2 regions of the Clostridium sp. USBA 49 genome follow, and region 2 is predicted to be linked to the other one. Evidence: riboswitches for the same ligand, from Rfam matches in the RefSeq annotation. Region 2 holds a riboswitch; the other holds the start of a gene.
The links. Region 2 has a riboswitch for S-adenosylmethionine ahead of B5D11_RS02085 (methionine ABC transporter ATP-binding protein). Riboswitches for the same ligand answer to the same signal wherever they lie in the genome.
Positions count from the first base shown of each region.

Region 1: another riboswitch for S-adenosylmethionine. It lies ahead of metF (methylenetetrahydrofolate reductase [NAD(P)H]); the one in region 2 lies ahead of B5D11_RS02085 (methionine ABC transporter ATP-binding protein).

Region 1 covers NZ_FUYD01000008.1:102,880-111,262, forward strand. Annotated here, with positions in the region: gene B5D11_RS08935 (MFS transporter) at 1-615, opposite strand, end outside; gene B5D11_RS08940 (NADH:flavin oxidoreductase) at 788-1,780, opposite strand; gene metH (methionine synthase) at 1,884-5,531, opposite strand; gene metF (methylenetetrahydrofolate reductase [NAD(P)H]) at 5,551-6,450, opposite strand; SAM riboswitch class I at 6,529-6,640, opposite strand; gene B5D11_RS08955 (amidohydrolase) at 6,771-7,922, opposite strand; gene B5D11_RS12980 (hypothetical protein) at 8,120-8,251, shown strand.
Region 2 covers NZ_FUYD01000002.1:41,127-49,509, reverse strand. Annotated here, with positions in the region: gene B5D11_RS02105 (ribonuclease H-like domain-containing protein) at 1-142, opposite strand, end outside; gene B5D11_RS02100 (HAD-IB family hydrolase) at 159-887, opposite strand; gene B5D11_RS02095 (MetQ/NlpA family ABC transporter substrate-binding protein) at 1,014-1,862, opposite strand; gene B5D11_RS02090 (methionine ABC transporter permease) at 1,894-2,550, opposite strand; gene B5D11_RS02085 (methionine ABC transporter ATP-binding protein) at 2,540-3,508, opposite strand; SAM riboswitch class I at 3,598-3,708, opposite strand; gene pflA (pyruvate formate-lyase-activating protein) at 3,976-4,701, opposite strand; gene pflB (formate C-acetyltransferase) at 4,823-7,045, opposite strand; gene B5D11_RS02070 (FeoA family protein) at 7,394-7,624, shown strand; gene feoB (ferrous iron transport protein B) at 7,661-8,383, shown strand, end outside.

The sequences.
Region 1 (8,383 bases), on a different contig from region 2:
AAACAAACACGCTGCCCAAAAAAAGCTTTGATGGAACTTTAATTTGCCTGAATTAGTAGAAGCAGATGCTAAAAGAGTTCCTGTTAAAAGCGGGGCTGCAATATTAACTAAAAATGTCCACTTTGTTCTTAAAGTAAATACTTTATTTCTTTCTTTTATAGGTATTACGTCCGAAAAATAAGCCTGCCAAGAAGCATTATATAAAGTCATAGGTCCAATAGATAATGAAATAAGTATTAAAAAGGCTGTAAATCTATGTTTTTTCATAATAGGTACAAAACCAATTAAAAAATAAAATACTGCAAGACTTAAAAGAGACATTATAACCATTTTCTTTTTACTAGACATTCTATCTGTTAAAATTCCACCTGGAATAAGCACTAACATTCCTACAAATTGAGGTAGTGCTGTAACTAAACTAAGTTGGAAATCACTTGCTCCAAGCCTTGTTGCAAATAAATTATTATTATTATTAATGAAATTATTTACAAGAGCAATAAGTATACCCTCATAAGCAAATAAAAACATATTTCTATCTTTTTTTAAGGAGGTCTTTGCTTTATTTATAATTTTATTATGTATAAGACTTAAAACAATATTGCCGTTATTATTCATAATATAATACCTCTTTTTATAATACTCATATTAAATAATCTCACATAATTGTATCAAGTTTTATAGCTTATGACTATAGTTTTTAGTAATAAAAAATCAGCAAAAAATTGATATTTTTTGCTGATTTTTTTGTATTATTTCACAAATTTATTTTTATTAAATTTTACTTTTATTATTTAAAACTTTCTATTGCATTTTTAGCCCAATTTGAATCATTAAGTATAGCTCTTCCTACTCCTATAAGATCTGCTTTTCCATTCATTAAAAGATTTTCAGCTGCCTTTGCTTGTGTTATACCTCCTGTTAAAATTAATGGAATTGAAACAACTTTTTTAATTTCTTCAGTAAGCTTTGAAAAATATCCTTGCCCGCTTAAACCCTGAACATTATATCCTGAAAAACCTCCAGAAATATCAAGTATGTTTATTCCCGCTTTTTCAAATTCACAAGCTGCAATTTTGCTATCTTCTATAGTGGTTCCCCCTTCTTTAAAATCTGAAGCTCCTAATCTTAATAAAATTAGAAAATCCTCTCCCACCGCTTCACGTATAGAATTTATAATTTCAATATGAATTCTAATTCTATTATATACATCTCCTCCATATTCATCTGTACGTTTATTAGTTAGTGGTGAAAAAAATTGATTTAATAAATATCCATGAGCTGAATGAATTTCTACCCCATCAAAACCAGCTTTTTTTACCCTTAAAGCTGCATCAGTAAAAGCTTTAATAATACTTTTAATTTCGGTTTTACTAAGCTCCTTTGGTATTATTCCCTGCTTTGGATGAGGTATAGGAGATGGTGCTAAAACATCTAATCCTGTAATTTCTTTATTTGTTGCACTTCCTGCATGATTAATCTGCATAACAGTTTTAGATCCATTTTTATGAATAATTTCAGCTAATTTTTTAAGCCCATCTATGTTTCTATCATCAGCTACTGAAAGCTGACCTTTACTTGCCTTTCCGTCTTGTCTTATAAAACTATGTTCAATTATTATAAGTCCTATATATCCTCCTTTAGACTTTTCATTATAATAATCAAGAATATCTTGACTTATACTTCCATCTAATTCAGATTTGGATGTAGCCATAGGGGGCATAACCAATCTATTTTTTAATGTAACTGTCCCAACTTGTAATGGATTAAGCAAACAAGCCATATGAAAAATCCTCCTTTATTATTAAAAATTTATAATTTTATTATACATCTTATTAGGATTTTTCATTTATTTTTTTGAAAATTAATCCAAAAATTTATAGTTTTTAATAAATTAAAACTCCTAATAGTTTTTCTACATCTTTTATATTTTTTTTATTTCGTTTAGTATAATCTTCTAATTGATCTTTTCCTATTTTATAAATATCAAAATATTTAGCTTCCTTTGATGCAAAATAAAGTCCACATACACTAGATGATGGTTCCATCATATAATTTTCAGTTAAAGATACTCCTATACTTTCCCCATTTAAAATATTAAATAATTTTTCTTTTTCACTATGATCTCTTAAACAAGGATAACCAAATGCAGGACGTATGCCTTGATATTTACCTTTAAGCAAATCATCTATTGATAAATTTTCATCTTCTGCATAACCCCAGTAAGTTTTTCTAACATTTTCATGAAGAAGTTCTGCAAAAGCTTCTGCAAGCCTATCTGCAAGAAGTCTTATCATTATTGCTTTATAATCGTCTCCTTTAGACTTAAAAATTTCTTCGTATTCTTTTACTCCAGTGCCGCAATTTACAATAAATCCTCCAATATAATCTGTTATTTTACTATCTTTTGGAGCTATATAATCTGAAAGACATCTATATATATTGCTATTATTTACTTCTTGCTGCCTTAACATATTAAAAGTTTCAAGAACTTCGCTTTTATCTTTAATATTATAAATTTCTATATCATCACCATTTGAATTTGCAGGGAAAATACCAAATACAGCATTGGCAGTTAATATATTCTCCTTTTCAATTATATCCAGCATTTTATTTGCATCTTCAAAAAGTTTTTTAGCCTCATTCCCATATTTTTCATCTTTAAGTATCTTAGGATAAACCATTCCCATATCCCATGCTGTATAAAAAAATGTCCAATCTATATATTTTCTAATCTCACTTATAGGAAATTTCTCTAATTTTTTAATACCTAAAAAATTAGGTGTTTTAATGTATGCATTTTCCCAATTAATTTTATATTCCTTTTCTCTAGCTTCTTTAATTGAAATTAATTTTCTTGATAATCCTAAATAATTTTCTCTTATTTTTTCATATTCTTTATTTATTTCTTCTAAATATTTATCTTTATTATCTTTATCTACTAATTTTCTTGCTGCCTCTACAGCTTTAGATGCATCAGTTGTATGAACAACACCTTTAGAATATTTAGGTGCAATCTTTAAAGCTGTATGAACTTTAGATGTAGTTGCTCCTCCTACCATAAGAGGAATATTAAATCCCTGTCTTTCCATTTCTTCTGCAACTTGTGCCATCTCTTCTAATGAAGGAGTTATAAGTCCGCTTAATGCTATTATATCAGCTTTTTCCTTTTTAGCAGTTTCAAGTATAGTTTCTGAGCTTACCATTACTCCCAAATCTATAACTTCAAAATTATTACATGCAAGTACAACAGATACTATATTTTTGCCTATATCATGAACATCTCCTTTTACAGTTGCAAATACTATTTTACCAGCACTGCTTTTATTGCCATCCTTCTCTTCTTCGATATATGGGAGTAAAAAACTTACTGCTTTTTTCATAACTCTTGCAGATTTTACCACTTGAGGTAAAAACATTTTTCCTTCTCCAAAAAGCTCCCCAACAGCTTTCATTCCATCCATTAATGGTCCTTCAATAACTTCAAGTGCTCTATCAAATTTAGTTATGGCAATATTTATATCTTCTTCAAGATATTCCATTATACCTTTAATAAGAGCATGTTTTAATCTTTCATTAACATCTAAGCTTCTCCAAGAAAGCTTATTCTCATTTTGAATATTTTCAGTTCCTTTAACTTTTTCTGCAAACTCTAAAAGTTCTTCTTGTGCATTTTTATGCTTATTAAGAATAACAGCCTCTACTTTCAAAAGGAGGTCTTTATCAATTTCGTCATAAATTTGTATCATACCTGGATTAACTATTCCCATATCTAAACCTGCATTTATTGCATGATATAAAAATACCGAGTGCATAGCCTCTCTTATAACATTATTACCTCTAAAAGCAAAAGATAGATTACTTACTCCTCCACTTACCTTTGCATAAGGAAGATTTTCTTTTATCCACTTTACTGCTTTAATAAAATCTACAGCATAATTATTATGTTCTTCAATACCCGTTGCAATAGCTAATATATTAGGATCAAATATTATATTTTCAGGTGGAAATTTAACTTTATTAACTAATAATTCATAGGCCCTTTTGCATATTTCAATTTTTCTTTCAAATGTATCTGCCTGACCTTTTTCATCAAAAGCCATAACAACTACACCAGCACCGTATTTTTTTATTATACCTGCCTGCCTTAAAAATTCCTTCTCTCCAGATTTTAAAGAAATTGAATTTACTATAGCTTTTCCTTGAATTGCTTTTAATCCTGTCTCTAAAACTTCAAACTTAGAAGAGTCAATCATAACAGGCACTTTTGCTATTTCAGGCTCACTGGCTAAAAGTTTTAAAAATATATCCATTTCCTTTTGAGCATCTAAAAGAGCATCATCAAAATTTATATCAATAATCTGTGCCCCATTTTCTACTTGATTTTTTGCTATGGATAAAGCTTCTTCATATTTTTTTTCTCTTATAAGCCTTGAAAATTTAGCAGAGCCTGCCACATTTGTTCTTTCTCCTATATTTATAAAGTTATTTTCTTTATTTATTTTAACAATATCAAGTCCACAATATACAGTTTCTCTAGTTAAATTAGGAATAATCCTAGGTTTAATGTCCTTAACAGCTTCATATATAGCCTTTATATGAGATGGTGTTGTTCCGCAGCACCCTCCTACTATATTTAAATGACCTTCTAAAGCTATTTCTTTTATATAAGAAGCTGTAACTTCTGGTATTTCATCATATTCACCTAGTGAATTAGGAAGTCCAGCATTAGGATGAAAACTTATATAAAGCCCTTGAGTTTTTGAAAGTTTTCTTATAAATGGAAGCAAATCTTTTGCACCAAACGAACAATTCAAACCTATGCTTATTATCCTCTCATGCTTTAAACTTTCTGCAAAAGCTTCTAATGTCTGCCCTGATAATATTCTTCCACTTTTATCTGCAATAGTTCCAGATATCATAATATTTAAATCTATTTTTTTTCTTGAAAGAACATTATCTGCTGCAATAATTGCTGCTCTGGCATTTAATGTATCATATATAGTTTCAATTAAAAGTATATCTACTCCTCCATCTACAAGACCTTCTATTTGCTCTTCATAAGACTCTAAAAGTTCATCAAAACTTACAGCTCTAAAACCTGGATTTTCTACATCAGAAGATATGGACGCTGATTTATTTGTAGGACCTATAGATCCTGCTACAAATCGAGGCTTTAAGCTATCTTTTAAACTATAAAAATCTGCCATTTCTCTTGCTATTTTTGCACCATAATAGTTTAAATCATAAATTTTATCTTCTAACCCATAATCTGATTGAGATATTCTATTAGAATTAAATGTATTAGTTTCTATTATATCCGCTCCTGCTTCTAAATAAGATTTATGAATATCTCTTATAACATCAGGCTGAGTTAAATTTAATATATCATTATTACCTTTTTGGTTAATTTTAACAGTTAAATTTCCTCTAAAATCTTCTTCACTTAAATTTAGTTTTTGTATAACAGTTCCCATAGCTCCATCTAAAATTAATATTCTTTTTTTTAAGCAATCTTCTATATTTAGTTTCACTTAAAAGCCCCCTTGTGTTTTAGTTAATATTATCCTTATATTCTAAAGCTTCTCTTATATTAGATATATTTTGAATAATTCTTCTTACTGTTTCTGGACGATTCATAGTATATAAATGAATTCCATCTATTCCCCAAGAGAGCAAATCAATAATTTGTTCAGTAGCATAAACAATACCTGCTTCTTTTAATGCTTGAGGGTTATTCTCATATTTAGCCATAATTCTTGAAAATTTAGCTGGTAAAGATGCTCCACTTAAAGAGATCATACGTTCAATTTGTTTTTTATTTGTAACAGGCATTATTCCAGCAGAAATTGGCACATTAATTCCTTTTTTATAAGCTAAATCAATAAATCTATAAAAACTTTCATTATCAAAAAAAAGCTGAGTTATAAGAAAATCTGCTCCTGAATCCACTTTTATTTTTAAATTTTCAATATCTTTTTCTAAACTGCTACACTCGAAATGCCCTTCAGGATAACATGCCCCACCTATACATATTTCATCATCTTTTTTTATGGACTTTATTAAATCACTTGCATATTTATACTGGCTTTTTTGAAATAACTCTTCATTAAAATTTTGAGGTAAATCTCCTCTAAGAGCCATAATGTTTTGAATATTATTTTCTTTTAATTCTTCTATAAATTTTTGAAGTTTTTCTTCTGTTAATGATATACAAGTTAAATGTGCTAAAGTCTCAATATAATATTTATTCTTTATTAATGATGCAATTTCTATAGTTTTATCTCTAGTGCTTCCACCTGCCCCATAGGTTACACTTATAAAATCTGGTTTTAAGTCTTTTAAAGATTCTATTGTATCATATATAGTGTCTACAGGACTTTCCTTTTTAGGAGGAAAAATCTCAAAAGAAATAATAGGTTTTTTCTTTTTATAAATATTTTTTATTTGCATTTTAGTGCCCCCTTTTTATATAAAAATAAACGCTACTTTCGGAAAGAAAAATAGCGTTAATTTCTTATTTTACTATTTCCCTTATCTCTCAGAAATAATACATCTCTGCTGGAATTGACACCTTTTGTCTTAAAATGACATAGGTTGTCGGGCTTCTTAGGGCCAGTCCCTCCGCCTCTCTTGATAAGAAAAGAATAATATTAAATTTTATGTTTATTTTAAATTAATACAGCAAAAATGTCAATGAATTTATTTTTATTCATATAAAATTTAATCATAAAATATATTTTTAATAAAATTATTATTTTACTAAATTATTTTTAATTTTTATGCTTAGTATCTATAAATGCAATTTCTCCATCTATTAAAACTAATTTAGTTTTAGCATAAATATCAAAAGGATGTTTGTTAAATACCACAATGTCTGCATCTTTACCTATTTCAATAGATCCTACTCTATGAGAAATACCAAGTATTTCTGCTGGATTTATAGTTATTGCTTTAAGTGCAGCTTCCTCATCTAATCCTGCTTTTACTGCTAATGCAGCACACATAGGAAGATAATGTACTGGTATTACAGGATGATCTGTCATTAAAGCTATTTTTACACCTGCTTTATATAAAGCTTTAGGAGTTTCAAAACTCAATTCTTTTAACTCAACTTTACTTCTAGTTGTAAGTGATGGTCCAACTATTGCAGCATATCCTTCTTTAGCAAGTTCATCTGCAATTAAATGTCCTTCTGTACAATGCTCTATAGTCATTTTAAGACCAAACTCATTAGCAATACGAATAGCAGTAAAAATATCGTCTGCTCTATGAGCATGAGCTTTTACATTTAGTTCTCCATTTACAACTGGTATTAAGCTTTCAAGTTTCATATCAAAATTTTCATTTTTATCTTTGTTTTTTATATAATTTTTAGTCTTAAAAAGATATTCTCTTAATATAGATGCTGTTGCCATTCGAGTTGATGGTGTTTGTTTTTTTGAATTATAGCATCTTTTAGGATTTTCACCAAAAGCAACTTTCATTGCTGCTGGTTCCTGAACTATCATATCATCTATTCTTTTACCTTTAGTTTTAATTGTTGCAAATTGTCCTCCTATAACATTAGCACTTCCAGGTCCTGTACATACACATGTTATACCATTTTCATAAGCTTCTTTAAAAGCTCTATCCATAGGATTAATTGCATCAATAGCCCTAAGCTGTGGAGTAACAGGATCCGTAATTTCATTCCCATCATCACCTTCAAAGCCAAGACCATCTTCCCACATTCCTATATGACAATGAGCATCGATTATACCAGGCATAACAAAACCGCCTTCAGCATCAAATATTTCACAATTTGAAGATACATTTATATTTTGCCCTACTTTTATGATTTTCCCTTTATCAATTAAGACTTCTCCATTTTCAATAATATCACTAGCCATAGTAAGAATTGTTCCATTTTTAATTAATAACATTTTAAGCCGTTACATAAAATCTACTATTTAGAGATTTATTCCTTATTCAATGCAACCTGTTTTGTCATAAGACTACTCCAGTTTGATATGTTGTTCCAAAGGCTTAAATCCTTGATTTTTAATGTTATTAGTTTTAGTAAATTTATAACGGTTTTCACCTTCCTTTCCTATTTGAACTTTTCCATCTTCATATTTCCTTGAAACTTATTTCTGCTTTCTTTTTAACTTCTTTAGTTTTATTAATGTTTTTAAATGATTTATCTATATTTGAAACTATTGTTAAATCTTTTAGTCCTATGTCTACTCCTATTGAAACATCTGTGTTTTAGGCTATAAGTTCTTCTTTTTCTATGCCTACATATATATACCAAAACTTATTCATGGATTAGTATATTTAACATTTATAGGTATTTGCTCTACTGTTTCAACCCAACATACAAATAAAAACTGTAACAAGATTA
Region 2 (8,383 bases):
CAATACATATAGGTTTTTTATACACATAATGTTCTAAATCAAAAAATAAAGCATCTTTATATAAATCTTTCTTATTATTAAAGTTTAATGAAAATTCACAATCAAATTTATCAATATATATTTTATTTTCTCTAGTAATCACCAATAACCACTCTTTTCTAAAACTGAATTAAATCTGGAGTTAATTTATAAATCATATCTTTCCTTTCTACTACAATTATAGCTTTTTTACTAATTTCCTCGTGTTCTTTTACCTTTTTAACAAGTTCTTTTGTAGGATTTACACAAATTGGAAACCCTACAAGCTCAAACATAGAAAAATCCCCTGCTGTATCTCCATAAGCATAGCTTTTTTCAAGGTCTATATTATATTTGTCCATAAACTCCATTATAGCTTTTTTCTTACTTCTACTATCCCACATAGGTACAACTTCACCTGTATACATATTATTTTCGTCAAGCTTATATAAAGCTCCTTTATAATCATCAAAACCATATTTAAGTGCCATCTCTTTTACAAGTTCTATAGGACTTCCTGATATAGTTATAAGCATATGTCCTTGCTCTTTATGCCACTTAATTCTATCTCTAGTAAAAGTATATACTCTATCTCCTTTTTGCTTTACTACATTTTTAGCTATAAATTCTACCTGAGATTTATGAAGACCTTTTATTGCTTCAATGTATATATCTGCCATTTTTAATAGATAATTATCATAATTACCTTGTCTTTTATCATATTTTTGATATTCTGGTCTTACTTCATTATACCATCTTTTTTCCTCTATTATTTCATATTTTACTAGTTTTTTAAATATTTCCGCAATAAGCCCTTCCCTATATAAGGTACCATCAATATCAAAAAATGCTCCAATATTTTTATTCATATTAATCCTCCATTATACCCTTTATTAATATAATATTATAAAAGTTAATATAATGCTATTATTTTTATACAATAAGTATACCCAATTTATATATAAAATAAAAAAGTAGACAGTAAAGTCTACTTTCTAAAATGCAGGAATAACACTGCCTTTATATTTATCTTCTATAAATTTTTTAACTTCTGGTGAAGTAAGAGCTTTAGATAAAGCTTGAATATATGGCTTGTCTTTATCTTCTTTTCTTACTGCAAGTATATTATTATATGGATTATCCTTTGTAGATTCTATTATATGCTTTCCTTCAGAATTTACAATAGAATCAGTATTTGGAGTTAATCCTGAGGACATTGCATAGTTAGAATTAATAACAGCGGCATCAAAGTCAACAAGACTTCTTGGAATTTGTGCTGCATCAACTTCTTTTATTTGAATATTTTTAGTATTTGAAGCTTTATCTATATCAAGCTTTGTAACTAATTCTCCTTCTTTAAGTTTAAATAATCCTTGTGATTCAAGAAGTCTTAAAGCTCTAGCTTCATTTGTTGAGTCATTAGGAACAGCTATAACAGCTCCATCTTTTAATTCATCTAAACTTTTTATTTTCTTTGAATACAAAGCTATTGGTTCTAAATGTACTTTAACTGTATATGTTAAATCTAAATTTTTCTCTTTAATCATATTGTTTAGATAAGGTTCATGTTGGAAATAGTTTGCATCTAGTTCTCCATCAGCAAGAGCAGTATTTGGAAGAACATAATCTGTATATTCTATTATTTCAAGCTTATATCCTTGTTTTTCTAATAATGGTTTAACAGCACCTTCTAATATTTCTTTATGAGGTACTGCAGTTGCACCAACTTTTATTACTTTTTTATCTTCTACTTTAGTTTCTTTAGATGTATCCTTTTGCGTAGAACATCCTGATAATCCAGATATTAATAGTGCTGATAAAATAATACTTAATATTTTTTTCATATAAAAACCTCCTAATTTTATTAATTTATTTTTATTTAGATAATTTTTTATAAGCATAATTGCCTAAGCTTTGAAATACTTGTACAACTATTATAAGTATAATAATTGTATAAATCATTATATCGGTTTTAAACCTTAAATATCCATATTTATATGCTATATCTCCAAGGCCACCTGCTCCAATAGTTCCAGCCATGGCAGAATAACCAATAACACTTATAACTGTTAAAGTTATTCCTAAAATTATAGATGGGAGTGCTTCTTTTAACATTACTTTAAATATTATTTGAAAATTATTTGCTCCAATAGATTTTGCAGCTTCAATTATTCCTGGATCTACTTCTTTTAAAGCAGATTCTATAACCCTTGCTGCAAAAGGCGCCGCACCTATAGTTAATGGTACAATTGCTGCATTTATTCCTATAGATGTTCCAACTAAAAATCTTGTTAATGGAATTACAGCTATCATAAGTATAACAAATGGAAAAGATCTTAATAAATTTATTATTAAATCTAATATTTTATATACAGCTTTATTAGGACTTAATCCTTTATCATCAGTAATAACTAATATTATAGCTGGTATAAATCCTATAATTACAGCAAGCAAAGTTGATATAATTACCATATAGAGTGTTTCACCAAGACCTCTTAAAAGTATTTCTAAAATTAATTCTTTAATTGTCATTTTTTATGACCTCCCAGCTGATTTCATGTTTTTTTAAATATTCGAATATTCTATCTTCGTATTTATCATCTGTATTTATAACAAGACTTCCTAATACATCTTCTTTAAATTTTTCAAGTTTGCCCCAAACTATAGAAAAATCGATATTTAGTTCTCTTGCCATGGAGGTTATAATAGTTCTTTCACTTAATTCTTTTGGGAAAAATATTTTTATATTTGATCCTTTTTTAGGCAATACTTCTTCTTCTCCCATTAAGTCCTTTAATTCATCACTAGGTTTTAAAAACAGTTCATCTACTTTTCCTATTGCCTTAATTTCGCCTCCTTCCATAAGTGCTACCCTATCACAAACTTCTTTTACAACTTCCATTTGATGTGTTACTATAACAATAGTTATATTAAGTTTTTTATTTATATCTTTTAAAAGCTGTAATATAGATTTAGTAGTTTTAGGATCTAAAGCAGATGTAGCTTCATCACACAAAAGTATTTTAGGCTCTAAAGAAAGAGCTCTTGCAATAGCAACTCTTTGCTTTTGTCCTCCACTTAATTCTCTAGGATAGCTTTCCATTTTATCATAAAGCCCAACCAAATTGAGTAGATTTTTTACTTTTTCTTCTATTTCATTTTTTTCTACTCCCCAAATTTTAAGCGGAAGTGCAACATTATCATAAACATTAGATCTATTTAAAAGATTAAAATTTTGGAATATCATTCCAAGCTCTTTTCTATGTTCTCTAAGTTTTGATGAAGTTAAGTTTTTTACTTCTTTCCCCATAACAGTAATACTTCCTTCATCATAACTTTCAAGACCATTTAAACATCTTAAAAGAGTTGATTTTCCTGCACCGCTATGTCCTACTATTCCGAATATTTCTCCTTGATTAACGCTCAAACTTATTGATTTTAAAACTTTTGTATTTGCAAAACTTTTAGAAACTTTATATACATTTATCATCCATTTTCCTCCATTTCATATGTACTAACTTTTTAAAATTAAAATAAAAAAACCCGAGGGAACCTCGGGTCAGCATTATATCCCTTATTTCCTCATCTTTCAGTATTGCAAAAGCAATACTGCAGGAATTGGCACCATTGTATTAAAATACCGGTTGCCGGGCTTCATAGGGCCAGTCCCTCCACCTCTCTTGATAAGATTAATAAATTCTATTTACTTGTTTTAACATATAAAATAGGACCTTATCTTTGCATTGATTTAATTATAATAACATTTATTGTATATGTCAATATTAAAACTACAATAAATTATAATTTTTTACTTTCTCTATCTGCTAAAAATCTGCTAAAAAATTTATTTAAAATCTTATTTAACAAATTATAAAAGCAGATAATAATGCAGTTTTACCAGTAATATTTATATATACAGGTTTAATTAAAAAATAAAAAACTATTTGAAAATTTTTTCTAATTGTCAGCTTTTTCTCTATCTATAAGAATTTTTTCTAACTCTTTTACTTTTTCTTTATCCATAGGTTCTACATTTTCTAATCTATACTTAATGCCTAATTTTTTATATTTTTCTACTCCTAATGTATGGTAAGGCAATAATTCTATCTTTTCAACATTATTAATAGATTTTATTATTTCTTTTAATTTTTCTATATGTTCTTCTGAGTCAGTTATCCCAGGAACCACTACATGTCTAACCCATACTTTTACATTAGTTTTATTAAGTGATTCTAAAAATTTATCAAATCCAGATTTACTACTACCTGTAAGTTTTCTATAACCATTATCATCTATATGTTTTATATCTAATAATACTAAATCTGTATATTTTAATATTTCATCATATTCACCAAACCCATATCCTGCAGTATCTATCGCTGTATTAATACCTTGTTCTTTACATAATTTTAGCATTTCAAGTAAAAACTCTGGTTGAAGCAGGGGCTCACCTCCAGAAAAGGTAACACCACCTCCAGAACGTTCAAAATATGGCCTATATCTCATAATTTTCTTTAAAAGTTCTTCAGATGTTATTTCAGTTCCACCATCTAAATTCCAAGTGTCTGGATTATGACAATAAGCACATCTTAATTTGCATCCTTGTAAAAATACAACTGTTCTAACTCCAGGTCCATCTACCAAACCCATACTTTCTATTGAATGTACCTTTCCTTTTAGCATAAAATCCCCTCCTTTGTATAAATCTAAAATAAACCAATCTAATTAATTTTTCAAGTAAAAAAATATTTAATATATTAATCTTAAAGCTCCTCTAAACCTAAGGTTTAGAGGAGCACTGCAATTACATTTTTTCATGAAATGTTCTTTTTATTACTTCCTTTTGTTGTGCTTTAGTTAATCTATTAAAATTAACAGCATATCCAGATACTCTTATTGTTAATGTTGGATATTTTTCTGGATGTTCCATAGCATCCATTAATGTTTCTCTATTTAGTACATTTACATTTAAATGATGAGCATCTTGAGCAAAATATCCATCAAGTAATGCTACAAGATTATTTATTCTAGAATCATTGTCTTTTCCTAATGCATCTGGAAGTATAGAAAATGTATTGGATACCCCATCTTGACAAGATTCATATGGAATTTTTGCAACTGAATTAAGTGAAGCAAGGGCACCTTCTATATCTCTACCATGCATTGGATTAGCTCCAGGTGCAAATGGTTCTCCTGCTTTTCTTCCATCAGGTGTTGCTCCAGTTTTCTTACCATAAACAACATTTGAAGTTATAGTTAATATAGATAATGTATGCTCAGCATCTCTATAAGTTGGATATTTTTTTAATTCATTTGAAAATTTTTCAACTAATTCTACAGCTATTTTATCAGCTCTATCATCGTCATTTCCATATTTAGGGAAATCGCCTTCAATTTCAAAATCAACAGTTATTCCATTTTCTCTTATTGGTCTAACTTTTGCATATTTTATAGCACTTAATGAATCTACAGCAACTGAAAGTCCAGCTATACCAAAAGCCATAAGTCTTTCTACCTTTGTATCATGTAATGCCATTTGTGCTGCTTCATAGGCATATTTATCATGCATAAAATGAATTACATTCATTGTATTTACATATAATTCACTTACATATTCAAGAACTTTATTATAATTTTCTAATACTTTATTGTAGTCTAACACTTCATCAGTTATTGGTTCAAGTCCTGGAACAATTTTCAATCCTAGCTTTTCATCAACTCCGCCATTTATTGCAAGAAGTAATGACTTAGCTAAATTGCATCTAGCTCCAAAAAACTGCATTTGCTTTCCAACTTTCATAGCTGATACACAACAAGCTATAGCATAATCATCACCATATATTGGTCTCATAACATCATCATTTTCATATTGAATTGAATCAGTAGCTATTGACATCTCAGCACAGAATTTTTTAAAGTTTTCAGGTAAATTTTGTGACCAAAGTACTGTCATATTTGGTTCTGGTGCTGTTCCAAGGTTTATTAAAGTGTGTAAATATCTATAAGAAGTTTTTGTAACAAGAGGTCTTCCATCAATACCTACACCGCCTATAGATTCAGTAACCCAAGTTGGATCCCCAGCAAATAATTCATTGTATTCAGGTGTTCTTAAATGTCTAGCAATTCTTAACTTAATTATAAATTGATCTACTATTTCCTGTGCTTCTTCTTCTGTTATTATTCCGTTTTGTAAATCTCTTTCTATATATATATCTAAGAATGTACTTGTTCTTCCAAGAGACATTGCAGCACCGTTATTTTCTTTTATAGCTGCTAAATATCCAAAATAAAGCCATTGAGCTGCTTCTTTTGCATTTTTAGCTGGCTCTGATATATCAAAGCCATAAGAAGCTGCCATATTCTTAATTTTCTCTAATGCTCTTATTTGTTCAGTAACTTCTTCTCTTAATCTTATTAATTCATCAAGCATTGTTCCTTTAAGATTCTTAAGATCTTTTTTCTTTTCTTCTATTAATCTATCTATTCCATAAAGTGTAATTCTTCTATAATCTCCTATTATTCTTCCTCTTCCATAAGCATCTGGAAGTCCAGTTAAAATTGATGCTTTTCTTGCAGCTCTCATTTCTTCTGTATAAGCGTCGAAAACACCTTGATTGTGAGTTTTCCTATATTTTGTAAAAATTTCATGCATCTTTTCATCTACTTTATATCCATAAGAATTTAAAGCACCTTCAGCCATTCTTATTCCGCCCCATGGATTTGTTATCCTTTTTAATGGTGCATCTGTTTGAAGACCTACTATAACTTCATTATCTTTATCTATATATCCAGGTTCATAGGCATCTATCCCTGATATAGTTTTTGTATCTACATCTAATATTCCTTTTTTAATTTCCTCTAATATTAACTTGCTGCATTTATCCCAAACTTTTTTAGTTTTATCTGTTGGTCCAACTAAAAAGCTTTTATCTCCTTCATAAACTGTATAATTTTTTTGAATGAAATCTCTTACATCTATTTCATTCATCCAATTGCCTTCTTTAAACCCTTCCCATTGCTTAAACATATTGCTTCACTCCTTATATCGTTTCTTTGTGATACTATTATACATCTTTTTTTAATCTGTATCAATAGTTTTTTTGTTATTTTATCTAGTTTTTTAAAATATTATATAACAGTTTTAATATCTGTTATATTTTATATCCCCTTTCTGTAATAATATAACTATATCATTTTTTTATAAAATTTAAAAGTAAAATAAATTTAAAAGTAAAATAAATTTATATCTTTATTTATATATGTTTTGAAATTTTAAATTTAAATATTAATAATTTTAAAATAAATTATTGACATATATATTATAAAATGCTATTCTTTAGTTGAGAATAATTTTCATTAAGAGAGGGTGATATCAATGAGCATTTATGATTTAAAACCTGGTCAAATAGGATATATAAGTAATATTTCTGGAAATGATAAACTTGCTAAAAGACTTCTCGCTCTTGGAGCAATCGAAGGTACAGAAATAAAAGTAAAAAAAGCTGCTCCTCTTGGCGATCCAATAATTATAAATTTTAGGGGATTTGATTTAGCTATTAGAAAAAAAGATGCAAAAAATATAAAAATAAAAAATATAAAAATGTAATTTAAATATTTTTAATAATTAAAAGGAGTGGTTGTTATGATTACTGCAGCTTTGCTTGGAAACCCTAATGTAGGTAAAACTACTCTATTTAACTTACTTACTGGTTCTAATCAACATGTTGGTAATTGGCCTGGAGTTACAGTTGAAAAAAAAGAAGGTTATTTAGATAAAAATATTAAAATAGTAGACTTGCCTGGAATTTATGCTATGGATACTTATTCAAATGAAGAAAAAGTTGCAAAAGATTTTTTAAAAAATGGAAATGTAGATTTAATAATTAATATAGTAGATGCTTCAAATTTAAATAGAAATTTATATTTAACAATGCAATTAAAAGAATTTAATAAACCAATTGTATTAGTTTTAAATATGATAGATTCTGCTAAAGCAAAAGGAATTAAAATAGATTATTCTAAACTTTCAAAACAATTAGGAGTCACCGTTATTCCTATTATAGCTTCAAAAGGTAAAGGGATAAATGAACTTAAAGCCTTGCTTAAAAGTTCTGATTTTTTTAACGTTCCTATTGAGAATAATTATCATTTTAATAATGAAAAAGAAACTTATGAATATATAGATACCATTCTCTCTAATTCCATTACTTATACAAAAAAAACTATAAAAACAAAAACAGAAAAAATTGATGAAATTGTAATAAATAAAATTTTAGCCTACCCTATTTTTATAATAATCTTATTTTTTATTTTTCAATTTACTTTTAGTTGGGTAGGGCAACCTCTTGCTGATTTATTAGATAAA